DNA from 4 places in the Nitrosococcus halophilus Nc 4 genome. Region 4 is predicted to be linked to each of the others. Evidence: predicted binding sites of a transcription regulator. Region 4 holds the regulator's gene; each other region holds the start of a gene.
The links. The regulator FliA, encoded in region 4, starts transcription of late flagellar genes. The targets are predictions, from matches to a motif close to GCTAAAGTTNNNNNNNNNNCNGCCGATA.
Positions count from the first base shown of each region.

Region 1: pomA (flagellar motor protein PomA) is a predicted target of FliA. The motif match lies at 1,654-1,681, and genes of this name have one in related genera.
Region 2: NHAL_RS18390 (type IV pilus twitching motility protein PilT) is a predicted target of FliA. The motif match lies at 1,827-1,854, and genes of this name have one in related genera.
Region 3: NHAL_RS11350 (flagellin N-terminal helical domain-containing protein) is a predicted target of FliA. The motif match lies at 1,779-1,806, and genes of this name have one in related genera.

Region 1 is NC_013960.1:2,724,010-2,727,298, reverse strand. Features, by position in the region: gene NHAL_RS12890 (flagellar motor protein MotB) at 1-807, opposite strand, end outside; gene pomA (flagellar motor protein PomA) at 824-1,588, opposite strand; gene NHAL_RS12880 (hypothetical protein) at 1,845-2,183, opposite strand; gene NHAL_RS12875 (PP2C family protein-serine/threonine phosphatase) at 2,433-3,176, shown strand; gene NHAL_RS22500 (DUF6969 family protein) at 3,237-3,289, opposite strand, start outside.
Region 2 is NC_013960.1:3,905,959-3,909,247, forward strand. Features, by position in the region: gene NHAL_RS18385 (PilT/PilU family type 4a pilus ATPase) at 1-725, opposite strand, end outside; gene NHAL_RS18390 (type IV pilus twitching motility protein PilT) at 734-1,771, opposite strand; gene NHAL_RS18395 (YggS family pyridoxal phosphate-dependent enzyme) at 1,892-2,587, shown strand; gene proC (pyrroline-5-carboxylate reductase) at 2,682-3,289, shown strand, end outside.
Region 3 is NC_013960.1:2,408,000-2,411,288, reverse strand. Features, by position in the region: gene NHAL_RS11355 (flagellar protein FlaG) at 1-135, opposite strand, end outside; gene NHAL_RS11350 (flagellin N-terminal helical domain-containing protein) at 213-1,670, opposite strand; gene NHAL_RS11345 (EAL and HDOD domain-containing protein) at 2,017-3,246, opposite strand; gene flgL (flagellar hook-associated protein FlgL) at 3,263-3,289, opposite strand, start outside.
Region 4 is NC_013960.1:3,713,381-3,716,669, reverse strand. Features, by position in the region: gene flhF (flagellar biosynthesis GTPase FlhF) at 1-275, shown strand, start outside; gene NHAL_RS17510 (MinD/ParA family protein) at 262-1,185, shown strand; gene NHAL_RS17505 (RNA polymerase sigma factor FliA) at 1,182-1,907, shown strand; gene NHAL_RS17500 (flagellar motor protein) at 2,095-2,835, shown strand; gene motD (flagellar motor protein MotD) at 2,843-3,289, shown strand, end outside.

The DNA of each region.
Region 1 (3,289 bases), 990 kb from region 4:
ATCCGAGCTTGTGCTTGGCATGATAGTAATTTCTATGCGCCGATTGTGGACCCGGTTCTCTGCAGTATCATTGGGCGCTAGCGGCTGGGTATCGGCATGGCCTTCAATGACGAAACGCTGGGGGGCAATTTCATCGGTAGCAAAGAGATGGTGAATCACCGAAACTGCTCGGGCTGTAGATAATTCCCAATTAGAGCGAAAGCGAGAAGTATGAATAGGCAAATCATCCGTATGCCCCGCGACCACAATCTTACCCTCAATTCTGTTTAGGACAGTGCGGAGTTTATCTAAAACAGGCTTAAAGTCCTGGTTAAAGGAGGCACTGCCCGAGGGAAAAGAGCCTTTCTCCTGAATACGAATAATAATTTGCTCACCTATTCTCTCTAAGACAATCAACCCCTGGTCGATTTCATTCTGGAGCATGTTTTGAAGCTCGGCCACTTTTGCTTCCGTATCCCGGATACGTGCCTCAGAAAAATCCAGGGTTTGTTTAGTCTCATCAATAGTATCCTGGCGAATCTCATCCCAGGGGGTGGGACGAGGACGGCCTGGGCTGAATTCCTGGGCAATAATACTCGTACCCTTGGGGGGTTCCTTAACTTTAATCTCCCGCTGCACCCCAAAGGCAAACTTCATGGAGCCAGCGACTTGTTTGTATTTTTGCAAATCCAACTCTGAGAAGGACAAAAGCAGCACAAAAAAACTCATTAACAGGGACATGAGATCGGCCAACGTAATGACCCATGCTGGAGCACCTGATTTTTCCTCCTGCGGTTCGTTCTCGGCCGCAAACAAGTCCTGTTCCATCTTCGCTGCTCACCCCTTACTTTTCTCCATTATTATTATGGCGCTTAGAACCTGGCATAAAGGTTAGCAACAGCTCTTCCAATACCCGCGGGTTGTGGCCCTGTTGAATCGACAGGATGCTTTCGATGATTATGAAGCGGTTAAGCCGTTCTTCATTACTGCGCAGGGCGAGTTTGTCGGCAAACGGCAGTGCCACCATATTGGCAATCATGGCACCATAGAGCGTGGTCAGCAGGGCAACGGCCATAGCCGGGCCAATTTTTTTCGGGTCATCCATAGAAGAAAGCATCTGTACGAGACCAATCAAAGTGCCAATCATCCCCATAGCGGGTGCCACATCGCCGATGGCCCTAAAGATTTTTTGCCCCAGATCATGGCGTTCTAGGGTCTGCCGCAGCTCAGTCATCAACACCCGGCGCACCATTTCGGGTTCGTGACCGTCCACTAGCAAGGTTACCCCTTTTTTCATGAATTCATTCTTGATGTCCCAACTTTCTAACGCTAACAACCCATCCTTTCGGGCTGTATTCGCCATCTCTAAGGCCTGTTTAATAATTTCTTCCGGCTTCTCGGCCTTATACACAAAAGCCTTCATGGCCACCTTGAAGGAACCTAAAAACTGGCTAAGGGAGAACTTCATGAGCACTACGGCTATGGTTCCCCCTAAGACGATTAAAATAGAAGGTGGATTGAAAAAAACGAGCACGCTAGAGCCTAATAAAATGGCCCCAGCCACAACCCCAAAGCTACTAATTAAGCCAATCAGGGTGGCCAAATCCACGCCGATATACCTCCATCATCATTTAAGCTAGCGCAGTGAGAAAATGCCCCACGACTCACGAGGTCTATCGGTCAAGATTGGGAAAATTTTAATTCTGTCTCAGTCAATTAAGATTTCCTGGGAATAAAATAAGCGGTTGGAACCGTCCCCTGGATGGAGCTAGAAGGCGAATATGAAAACGGGCCCTCCAAGGGGCCCGTTTTTAGTTACCGCATTGACTCGCCGGATAGGTAGCACAACCACTACCTGAGCTACTTTACATATTCCCCCCACATTTGCCTTCGCCGCATTTGCCTTCTTGTCCCTGCTTGCGCCCTTGGCCCTGTTCTTTCTTGCCGCCACAACTTCCTTCGCCTTCAGCCTTCTTTTTACCGCCGCAGTTTCCTTCACCTTCAGCCTTCCTCTTGCCGCCGCAACTCCCTTCACCCTCGCCTTTTGCGCCCTCTCCAGCGGCAACCATATAACCACTTGATAAGTCAGCGTAACCAAAAGGGTTGCTTTCAGCGCTGGCAGCCCCACTCGTCAGCATCCCAGCCGTAAATACAGTCCCCACTGCTACAGACAAGGAAGAAAGTTTATGTTTCTTAGGCATCATTATTCTCCTCAATTATCAGCTTCTTATATTAGTGAATGTGAGTGCCCCCGGGACAGTCATTATAATCCATTAAGTATCCAATGACATAAGGTTTCATCACTCTGGGGTATAACAGAGTCCGCTGATCACAGGCTATGCCACTGTAACGTGCCCCATGGCACGTAGACAAAAAATAATTTGGCAGTAGAGGCAAGGCTCATTTTAAATAAGCTAGGCCTCAATCAGGACCTAGCTAGCAAGGAGATAAATATGCATCGCATTCATTGTGCGGAGATCTGGGGCGGAATCCAAGCTGCGGACCAGGATTTATGCACCAATGCGCTGACCGCCAGTCTCTACTCAAGCGCAGCTGATGGAGACCAGGGCGGCGACATCTATTACTTCAGCGTCTGTGGAGCCGATATCCTTACCCGTATCGTTGTAGCCGATGTGGTTGGACATGGCGAAGCCGTCAGTCGCATAAGCCGGTGGCTTTACGAGGGGCTGGCAAAGCGGATGGATAGTCTCGATAGTAACAGTCTCCTTGTCGAGCTGAATCAGCGGGTGGTCACCGAATGTGGGCTTAAGGCGATGACGACAGCGGCGATTGCCAGCTTCTATCTCGCCGACACCAACCTCTATATTTCCTATGCTGGACATCCACCGCTATTGCTTCGACGGCGAGAAGATAAGACGTGGCGACCCGTAAGACTAAAGCCACGTCCGGAACCAGCCAACTTACCCTTGGGCGTGATGGACGGCATACCCTATGACCAGGAGCAGCTCCTACTTGCCTCAGGTGATCGCCTGCTTCTGTATACTGATGGCCTCATTGAAGCCCCGGGCACGGACGGCCAACCCTTTGGTGAGGAGCGACTGCAGGCCATATTAGGACAGGTTGGCGATGAGAATTTACCCCAACTGAAACAAGCCGTTCTCACCGCCGTCCGTCGGCATACGGGCGGGTCTATGGCACATGACGATATTACCCTGATAGCGATAGAAATCAGATAAAATAGACTTAGGTAGCCCCCTGAACCGACTAAAATACTCAGCCAGAGTGAAAAAGACTTATCATATTAGTCTCGCCAACTGAGCACGTAACGTTTCGAGCCAGCAATCCACAT
Region 2 (3,289 bases), 190 kb from region 4:
AAGGCTTGATTGGCATTATTGGCATGGAGCGTGGATAAACACAGATGACCGGTCTCGGCAAAGGCCATCGCATATTCCATGGTTTCCCGACTCCGAATCTCGCCAATCAGGATCACATCTGGGGCCTGCCGTAGGGTATTCTTAAGGGCCACCTCGTAAGACTGGGTATCGATACCCACTTCCCGCTGGGTGATGATACAGTCTTCATGCTCATGAATATATTCGATGGGATCTTCAATAGTTACAATATGGCCCTTGCTGTTGCGATTACGGTAACCTACCATGGCAGCAAGGGAAGTGGATTTACCTGATCCTGTTCCCCCTACGAAGATCACCATGCCACGGCTAATCATAGTGAGCTGACGTAGTGTGGTGGGCAAATGAAGTTGCTCAAAGCTGGGGATCTCCGTCTTGATGCGGCGTAGCACCATGCCTGCACTACTCCGCTGATAGAAGGCATTAACACGGAACCGGCCGAGATTTTCTCTGCTAAGGGCAAAATTTCCCTCATGGGTTTGGTTAAACTCCTCCTGCTGCTGGGGAGTCATCGCCTTGAACACTAACTCTTTTGCTTGGCTCTCTGACAAAGACCGCTGGCTTGTCGGTGTAACTTTACCGTGGATCTTGAAACTAGGAGGAAATCCTGCCGTAATAAAGAGATCTGAGGCATCATGCTTGACCATGGCCTGCAGCAGAATCTCTAGGTCAACTGCTAGATCTTTCATGGGTTACCCTAGCGGAAAAGTTCTTTGCTTACTGCTTTCTTGACTGCCTCCTGTTTGGTCACCACATTGCGGCGGGTCAACTCTAACAGGCACTGATCCAAGGTTTGCATGCCTGCTCCTTGGCCCGTCTGGATAGCAGAATACATTTGGGGGATTTTATCTTCACGAATGAGGTTGCGGATGGCTGGAGTGCCAATCATGATCTCGTGGGCCGCAACCCGACCACCGCCAAATTTTTTAAGGAGGGTCTGAGAAATGACCGCCCGCAAGGATTCGGAGAGCATTGAGCGCACCATATCTTTCTCCGCCGCAGGGAATACATCGATGATACGGTCAATAGTCTTTGCCGCAGAACTGGTATGCAAGGTGCCAAAAACCAGGTGGCCTGTCTCAGCCGCCGTTAAGGCGAGACGAATGGTTTCCAGATCCCGCATCTCACCCACTAGGATGATGTCAGGATCTTCACGTAATGCCGAGCGTAGCGCTTCGCTAAAACCATGGGTATCCCGATGAACTTCACGTTGATTAACAAGGCTTTTTTTGCTTTCATGAACGAATTCAATAGGATCTTCGATAGTTAAAATGTGGGCAAAATCATTCTCGTTTTTATAATTAACCATGGCCGCTAAGGTGGTTGATTTTCCGGAGCCGGTAGGTCCAGTCACCAACACAATCCCCCGAGGATGGTTGGCGATATCCTTAAACACAGCGGGGGCATCCAGCTCCTCGAGGGTCAGTACCTGGGAGGGAATGGTGCGGAATACTGCCGCTGCCCCACGGTTTTGATTGAAGGCATTGACGCGGAAACGGGCTAATCCAGGGATCTCGAAGGAAAAATCGGTTTCAAGAAATTCTTCATAACCCTTACGCTGCTTGTCATTCATAATATCGTAAATCATGGCGTGGACTTCCTTGTGCTCCATGGGTGGTAAATTGATCCGGCGGACGTCGCCATCTACCCGGATCATCGGAGGGAGTCCAGCAGAGATATGTAAGTCAGAGGCAGAATTCTTGACACTAAAGGCAAGCAGTTCGGCGATATCCATAGATTTCCTCAGATGGTTTCCGCAGTATTGATGGAGTATCTTATTTCGTTGGGAATATCGGCTAGGCTTAGCCAAACTTAAAATGACTAGACGTTCGCGAGGAGGCGACAAATACAAAACATGACCCAGATCGCACAGCAATTAGCTCAAGTTCAGACCCGCATTGCCGAAGCTGAGCAGCGTTTTGGCCGCCCAGCAGGAAGCGTTACCCTCGTAGCAGCCACCAAGACCTGCTCAGTTTCCGCCATTCGGGCTGCAATAGCCTGCGGACAACGTGCTTTTGGAGAAAATTATCTGCAAGAGGCCTTGCCAAAAATTAAAGAGTTGGAATCGGAAAATTTGGAATGGCACTTCATTGGTCCTATTCAATCCAACAAAACCCGGGATATCGCCGCCCACTTTGATTGGGTTCACAGCGTTGACCGCTTAAAAGTCGCCCAGCGCCTCAACCAACAACGGCCGCCGGAACTGCCGCCCCTTAATGTCTGTTTACAGGTGAATATTAGTGGCGAGGATTCCAAATCTGGCACCACTCCCGAAGAACTTACCGAGCTAGCCAAAGCAGTCGCTGAAATGCCCCGGCTTTCATTGCGAGGCCTAATGACTCTGCCCCCTCTTAATTCTGACTTTGAAGCGCAACGCCAGCCTTTTCGCGCCTTACACCAATTATGGCAGGAGCTTCGCCAGGGGGGGCTAAAGCTAGACACCCTCTCCATCGGCATGACCGACGATCTAGAAGCCGCCATTGCGGAAGGCGCCACTTTGGTTCGGGTCGGTGCAGCGATATTTGGTCGCCGGCCGCCAAAAGACGCTTAAACCGGCCGGTTCCATTAAAACCCTGCTGCAACATTCAGCTTAACCCCCATTATGAGGTAAACTCAGGATTTGGAATGGAGCTAAAAGTGAAGCCATGAATGAAAAAACCCTTGCTTTTATCGGTGGCGGCAACATGGCAACCAGTCTCATCGGTGGCCTGATTGCCGATGGCCGCAATGCCCAGACTATTTGGGTCGCTGATCCGGATCGGAGCAAGCTAGATGCCCTCCATCACCGCTTCAGCGTCAACACCACCCCCGATAATCTTCAGGCCGCTCAAGAAGCGGAAGTGGTTGTCCTGGCAGTCAAACCCCAACAGTTGAGGACGGTGGCCACCGGACTCAAAAGCGTGGTCACATCCTCCCAGCCCCTTTGGCTCACGATTGCTGCGGGAATCCGGATCCCGGATTTAGAGCGCTGGCTCGGTGGTCCGGCACCCATCGTGCGCGCAATGCCTAACACCCCGGCGTTAGTTCAAGCAGGCGCTACAGCTTTATTCGCCAATGCTCAAACTAACCCCCAGCAACGGCAAATGGCAGAATCCGTACTACGAGCGGTGGGACTCACCTTATGGCTGAAGGATGAAAATCTCATGGAAGTGGTCACCGCCCTATCGGGCAGCGGTCCTGCCTATTTTTTCCTAGTCATGGAGGCGATGGAAAAAGCCGCTATCGATTTAGGCCTGGACGACAGCACTGCCCG
Region 3 (3,289 bases), 1.3 Mb from region 4:
TTTCTCCTTGGGCCGAGACGATCCAGCGGATAAGGGTTGCTGCTCGCTGGGCGGATTAATTTTTATTTCAGTCATTCGTGAGGCTCGATCAGGAATCACGGCAGGCAGAAGTCCTGGATGGATATTGTTATTCATGGGCTGATTCCTTACAGACTATCCACGAGCATCACGCCCGGAACCGTATTCCGGACATGATGCTCACTCACTTGGCTTTACTGGAGCAGACTCAGTACGTTTTGCGGCAGCGAGTTGGCCTGGGCCAACATGGCAGTCCCTGCCTGCTGGAGGATCTGATTGCGGGTCAATTCCGCTGTCTCAGCGGCGAAATCCGCATCCCGGATTCGGGAACGCGCCGCTGACAGATTCTCAGAGACATTCTCCAGATTCGAGATAGTGGATTGAAAACGGTTCTGAAGCGCACCCAAATCACCCCGCATGGAATCAATCTGTGAAAGAGCCCGATCAACATTGGCGAGGGCGCTGTTGGCCCCAGATTGAGTCGAAATATCCACGTTTTCCATGGCATTGCTGGTATCCACATTATAGGTACCTGCGGTAATGGCCATGCCATGAGTCGCCTGGGTGATACCCGTATCCACCACGAAGGCTTCATCGCTGTCGAGGGTCACCGTTCCTACCGTTACAATATCAACTGCTGAACCGCCATTGGTATCAAAGGTCGCGGCACCGAATACGGAAACGCCGTCAGCCTGGGTACCATCGGTTTCTAGCTGTATGTTGCGACCATCGGCAGCCGTCAATACCAATTCATTGCTGGAATTCAGGGCCGCCGTCACGCCGGTTTGATTCTGCACGGCATTGATGGCATCCCGCAACGCGCTGTCGGAATCACCACTCGCTATAGCCCCCGCGGTGATATTGATACCGTTGATAGCAAAATCGCCCGCAGCAAAACCAGTAGCAGCGGCCGTGATGGTCCCCAAATTGGCCGTGGTAGCATTGGCTGTGGCAGAAACCCCTGTAGTAGCGGACAAGGCGTTGATGCCCGCAGCCACGGCATTGGCGGAGGCAGCTGCATCTCGTGTCGATAGGCCATCCGAGGTCACGGTGATGGCGGTACCGTTGATCTCGAGGACCCCGCTCGGGCTGGTCAGCGCAGCGCTCTGGCCGTCGCTGACCGCAGTCCCCGTAGAGGTTAGCGTGGCATTGGCGCCCAAGCGGCTAGTGCGGGCATCATCAATGCCTACGGAAATGGTCTGATCGGCATTAGCGCCCACATGGAAGATCGCATTGCTCAAGCTGCCATCTAGCAGGCTCTTGCCGTTGAACTGAGTGCTGCTGGCAATGCGGTTCATCTCAGCAATGAGCTGAGTCACTTCGTTCTGCAGGCTTGTACGATCAGCATCCGTGTTGGTGTCGTTGGCGGACTGGACCGCCAACTCGCGCACCCGCTGCAGGAGGCTGGTAGATTCATGCAACGCACCTTCTGCGGTCTGGGCCAAAGAGATCCCATCGTTGGCATTACGGGCGGCTTGATTAAGACCGCGAATTTGAGCCGTCATCCGGTCGGTGATGGCCAGGCCAGCAGCATCATCCTTGGCGCTATTGATCCGCAAGCCTGAGGACAAACGCTGTAACGAGGTCTGCAAGGTGCTCTGGGAACGATCGAGATTCCGCTGCGCATTTAGCGACATAATATTAGTATTCATAATTTGAGGCATCGTTATCCTCCCTCATAATTTTGCCCGGGCTTGTCCCCAGGTAGGTTGTCTCTGTCGGAGATGCGCAAAAAACGCATTCACCGCTTCCATGGGAAGGATCGGCAAAGCGGGGGGAAACTTTAGTGGATACCGGCAAAAATTCGTCATTGAGGGAGGGATTATTTGCCGGCGCTATGACATCCACAGGCAGCTAGCCCGAATAAGTCATGAAATAGCAGCGAAGAATATAAAAAAGCCACTCCCTACCCCAAGGGGCGGGAAATGCGCCCACAGAAATTCAAACTGGATGACGGGTTATTTAACGATCAGACTCAGCACTAAATAACCGATTGTTTCAACGTAATGACAAATTGATCTCCATTGCCCAGGCAACACTGTCGAGAAAAATTTTCCCGATGTCAAAGGGGCTCAAATTCAAATAATGGACCGCCGAGAGGTTCCAATGTTCATAATTAATTGCACAGTTTAAGGCTTCTCCAATTGCGCCTTCCCGATAGGCCAGCCCATTGAAGACATCCTCCGCCAAGGGAAGGGAACTAGCTACTTTATCAAGCGGCATCTTCAGCATTTGATTTATTATTGATAATAATCCCACTAGAAAAAATTTCTCACAGTTACAATCATTACCACAACCATTATTGCAATTATGATTGCCTGCCACGATACATAACAGCTCGCACATTTTTGCGCGCACAAGGGCAATCCGGATCAATTCTTTTGATGCATTAGGCAAACGGAGCAATATGATCAAATTTGCCCAACGCCTAATCTCCCGGATACCTAGATATAAAATCCCATGGTGTATGGAGATGATTTTTCGCGGCAGAGAGAAATATGCCGAGTTAATGTATCGTAGAAGTTTATAGCTCAAACCAACATCACTTGAGATGATTTTGGCCAGCGCTTGGGTATTTATATTAGGTTTGTTGATTTCCGCAAGCACTGAAAACAACACGTAGTCATTAGCGGCAAGACGCTCTCCAGAAACTAGACATGGCTTGCTAAAAAAAAATCCCTGAAAATAATCACAACCCAGCTTTTTGAATTCATAGAATTGTGCAGCAGTTTCGACTTTTTCGGCCAGAATTTTCACAGGGAACCGTTGCAGTAGCCCGAAATGCATCAAGTTTTGCTCTCGGCTCAAATGTTGCACATCAAGCTTGATAATATGCGCAAGATTAACTAGCGGTTTCTTTTCTTCAGAGAAGATAAAATCATCCAATGCAATTCGGTATCCTTGCTTAGCCAATGCGTGGAGTGCTTCAATCAAAGGCTCATCAACTTCCACACTTTCTAGGACTTCAATAATGACCCGGTCCTTGGGAAGCAATAGGGGAGTTCCGCTCAGTATGTTATCACGGGTAAAATTGATAAAGGCATAATGAAAACCTACCAGATTCTCTAGCCCATGCTCCAGCATGCTATCCACAATAATTTGATTAGTCGCTTGAGTCCCATCAACGATTACAGGCGAATCGCCTTGGAAATTACGGAATAACAGTTCATATCCGTATACGTTCCAATCACGATCATAAATTTGCTGCCTGCCAATCAAGAAATTCATCGTTATGTTACACTGGCTACAGAAGGCTAAATAAAGATAAGCC
Region 4 (3,289 bases):
TGCAGCAATTTAATCGGGTTGAACTCTCGGGCTGCATCCTGACTAAAATCGACGAAGCGGCGAGCCTAGGGGGGATTGTCTCCACAGTTATCCGCCATCAGTTGCCTCTTGCCTATATCAGTGATGGGCAGCGTGTACCGGAGGACTTCGGCGCAGCCCGTGCTCAGCATCTAGTCCATCTTCTCACCGAGTATGCCTGTGAAAGGGAAAAAGGATTGGCTGATGAGGTATTGGCTCAAGCATTTGGAAGGGCTAAAAATTATGCTCATGTCTGAGGCGCGGATTGATCAGGCCAGTGGTTTGCGGCGGATGACTCGTCCTGTCCGGGTAGTGGCGGTGACGGGCGGTAAAGGGGGAGTCGGTAAAACTAACATTTCAGTGAATTTGGCGGTGGCTTTAGCAAGTCAAGGCCAGAGAGTGATGTTGTTGGACGCTGACCTCGGATTAGCCAATATCGATGTGCTGCTAGGATTACAGCCTACTTATAACCTGGCCCATGTTATTAAAGGGGAACGTTCGCTAGGGGAGATTATTGTCCCCGGACCCGCAGGCATCAAAATTGTACCGGCAGCCTCGGGAGTGCAAGCCATGGCCCGTCTTAGCCCGGCTGAGCATGCCGGCCTTATCAACGCCTTCAGTGAAGTCAGCACAACCCTAGACGTTTTGTTAATTGATACTGCTGCCGGAATTTCTGACAGTGTGATCAGCTTTACCCGGGCAGCTCAGGAGGTACTCGTGGTGGTCTGTGATGAGCCCGCATCTATCACTGATGCTTATGCTTTGATCAAAGTATTAAGTCGGGATCATCACCTGCAACGGTTTCATCTCCTCGCCAATATGTCTCGTAGTATTCAGGAGGGCAGGGAATTGTATGACAAACTTGCCAAAGTCACCAACCAGTTTCTGGATGTGACGTTGGAGTTTTTAGGAGTGGTGCCTTACGACGATTATCTCCGTAGGGCGGTAAAGAAACAAAGCGCGGTGGTGGATAGTTACCCTAGAAGTAAATCAGCGATGGCCTTCATGCATTTAGCTCAAAAGGCGGTTCGTTGGCCGGTGCGACGGGAACCAGGCGGTCACCTTGAATTCTTTGTGGAACGCCTAGTGCAATACAGTCTGTGTTTTGCGGATGGAGCAAGTCGGGTCCATGCGGGGACCACTCATAGTAAGGGGGATTTGTTATGAATGGGGTCGCCGCTTATGCTACCCGGACCGAGGAGAAACCCAGGAGTGACGAACTGGTCATTCAATATGCGCCGTTGGTAAAGCGTATTGCCTACCATTTGTTAACTCGGCTCCCACCTAGCGTCCAGTTAGATGACCTTATTCAGGCCGGCATGATTGGTCTATTGGAAGCCGCCCGCAATTATAATGCCTCCCAGGGCGCGAGTTTTGAAACTTATGCCGGAATCCGCATTCGGGGGGCTATTTTAGATGAGATTCGCCGCAACGATTGGGCCCCTCGTTCGGTCCACCGTAAGGCTCGGCAAGTGGCTGAAGTGATGCGAGAAATTGAGAACCGCGAAGGCCGAGACGCGCGCGATCATGAAGTCGCCAAGGAACTTGGATTATCGCTCAACGATTATCATCGACTCTTACAGGATGCAGGGGGGTATCGAGTATTTAGCCTCGATGAATTCAACGAGGGTGAGGAGACAGAGCCTCTGACCACCCCGCTACAGGGACCCTTCGACGGATTACAGGATCAGAGTTTCCGAAGTGCGTTGGTCGGCGCTATTGATGGTTTGCCGGAGCGGGAGCGGTTGGTGATGTCGCTCTACTATGTCGAGGATTTAAACCTCCGGGAAATTGGCGAAGTATTAGGGGTGAGTGAGTCCCGTGTTAGCCAAATCCACAGTCAGGCTGTGTTACGCCTTCGGGCCCGCCTTAGCGAGTGGTTGGATTGAGTATATAGCTCTGGGTTTGCGCTCTCTGTAGAGGGTGAAATCATACCTCCATGCCAGCAGGTTTTCCCCTAATATTTTTTATTCTTTAGGGGAATTGTATGCTCTTTGTACCAAAGGGCCCTATAAGGGGGCAGCGGTTGCAGTCAGGAGCGGCCTTACTAGCGCCAGGGGAGCAACGGGTGTAAGCATGGATATCTTGAGTATCCTCGGCGTAATCATTGGGTTTGGGGCCATCATCGTTGGCCAGTATTTAGAAGGGGGTGAGTTAAGTGCCATTCTCAACCCTGTGGCCTTGCTTATTGTCCTGGGGGGTACCCTGGGAGCGGTAATGTTACAGACTCCCCTCAAGCTTTTTTTACGAGCCTTCCAGATTTCGGGTTGGGTTTTTCGGCCACCCTCCCAGAGGGCAGAGGAGCTTATTGTCAATATCCTTGAATGGAGTAAGATTGCTCGCAGAGAAGGTTTGTTAGGGCTAGAGACCATTGCCGAGACTGAAGTTGATCGTTTTTCCCGTCGAGGTTTGCAATTATTGGTGGATGGGAACGAACCGGAGGATATCCGCAAGATTTTGGAATTGGATATTGAGCTTGCGGAGCGGCGAGATCTCCTGGCCGCTAAGGTTTTTGAGTCTATGGGGGGGTATGCCCCGACCATTGGTATTCTTGGGGCCGTGATGGGATTAATACAGGTTATGGGCAATCTTGCCGATCCCTCCTCTTTAGGCAGTGGCATTGCGGTTGCTTTTGTGGCGACTATCTATGGGATAGGGCTCGCTAATTTATTTTTTCTCCCCTTTGCCAATAAATTGAAGGTGCTTATCCGGGGACGTTCATATATTAGCGAGATGGTGGTAGAGGGGCTCATTGGTATCGCCGAGGGGGAAAATCCCCGCAATATCGAAGTCCATTTGCAAAGTTATTTGGATTGAGTTCGTTATGGCCCGCCGGCGCTGGCAGGAAGATCAGGAAAATCATGAGCGTTGGCTGGTGTCTTATGCCGATTTTATTACCTTATTGTTTGCTTTTTTTGTCGTCATGTATGCCGTTTCTTCTGTCAACGAGGGAAAGTACCGGGTGCTCTCAGAAAGCTTGACTGCAATATTTCCTCAAGCATCTCGTCGGATAGAGCCTATTGAGGTAGGAGGGCCGGGGGTCGTCTCGGGTTCTAGCCCTATTGAAATAGAGGCATTACCTGCAATCCCCTCTTCAGCCCAGACTTTGGGAATATCGTTCCCTTCAGCCGCTACTCAGGAGCATTCGGCAATGACCAGTCTTAAAGCCATCACCGAGGAGGTTAGAATTACCTTGCAGCCTTTGATCGACGAAGATTTGGTTCGTCTCCGCCAAGGCCAGGAATGGTTGGAGGTTGAAATCAATGATAGA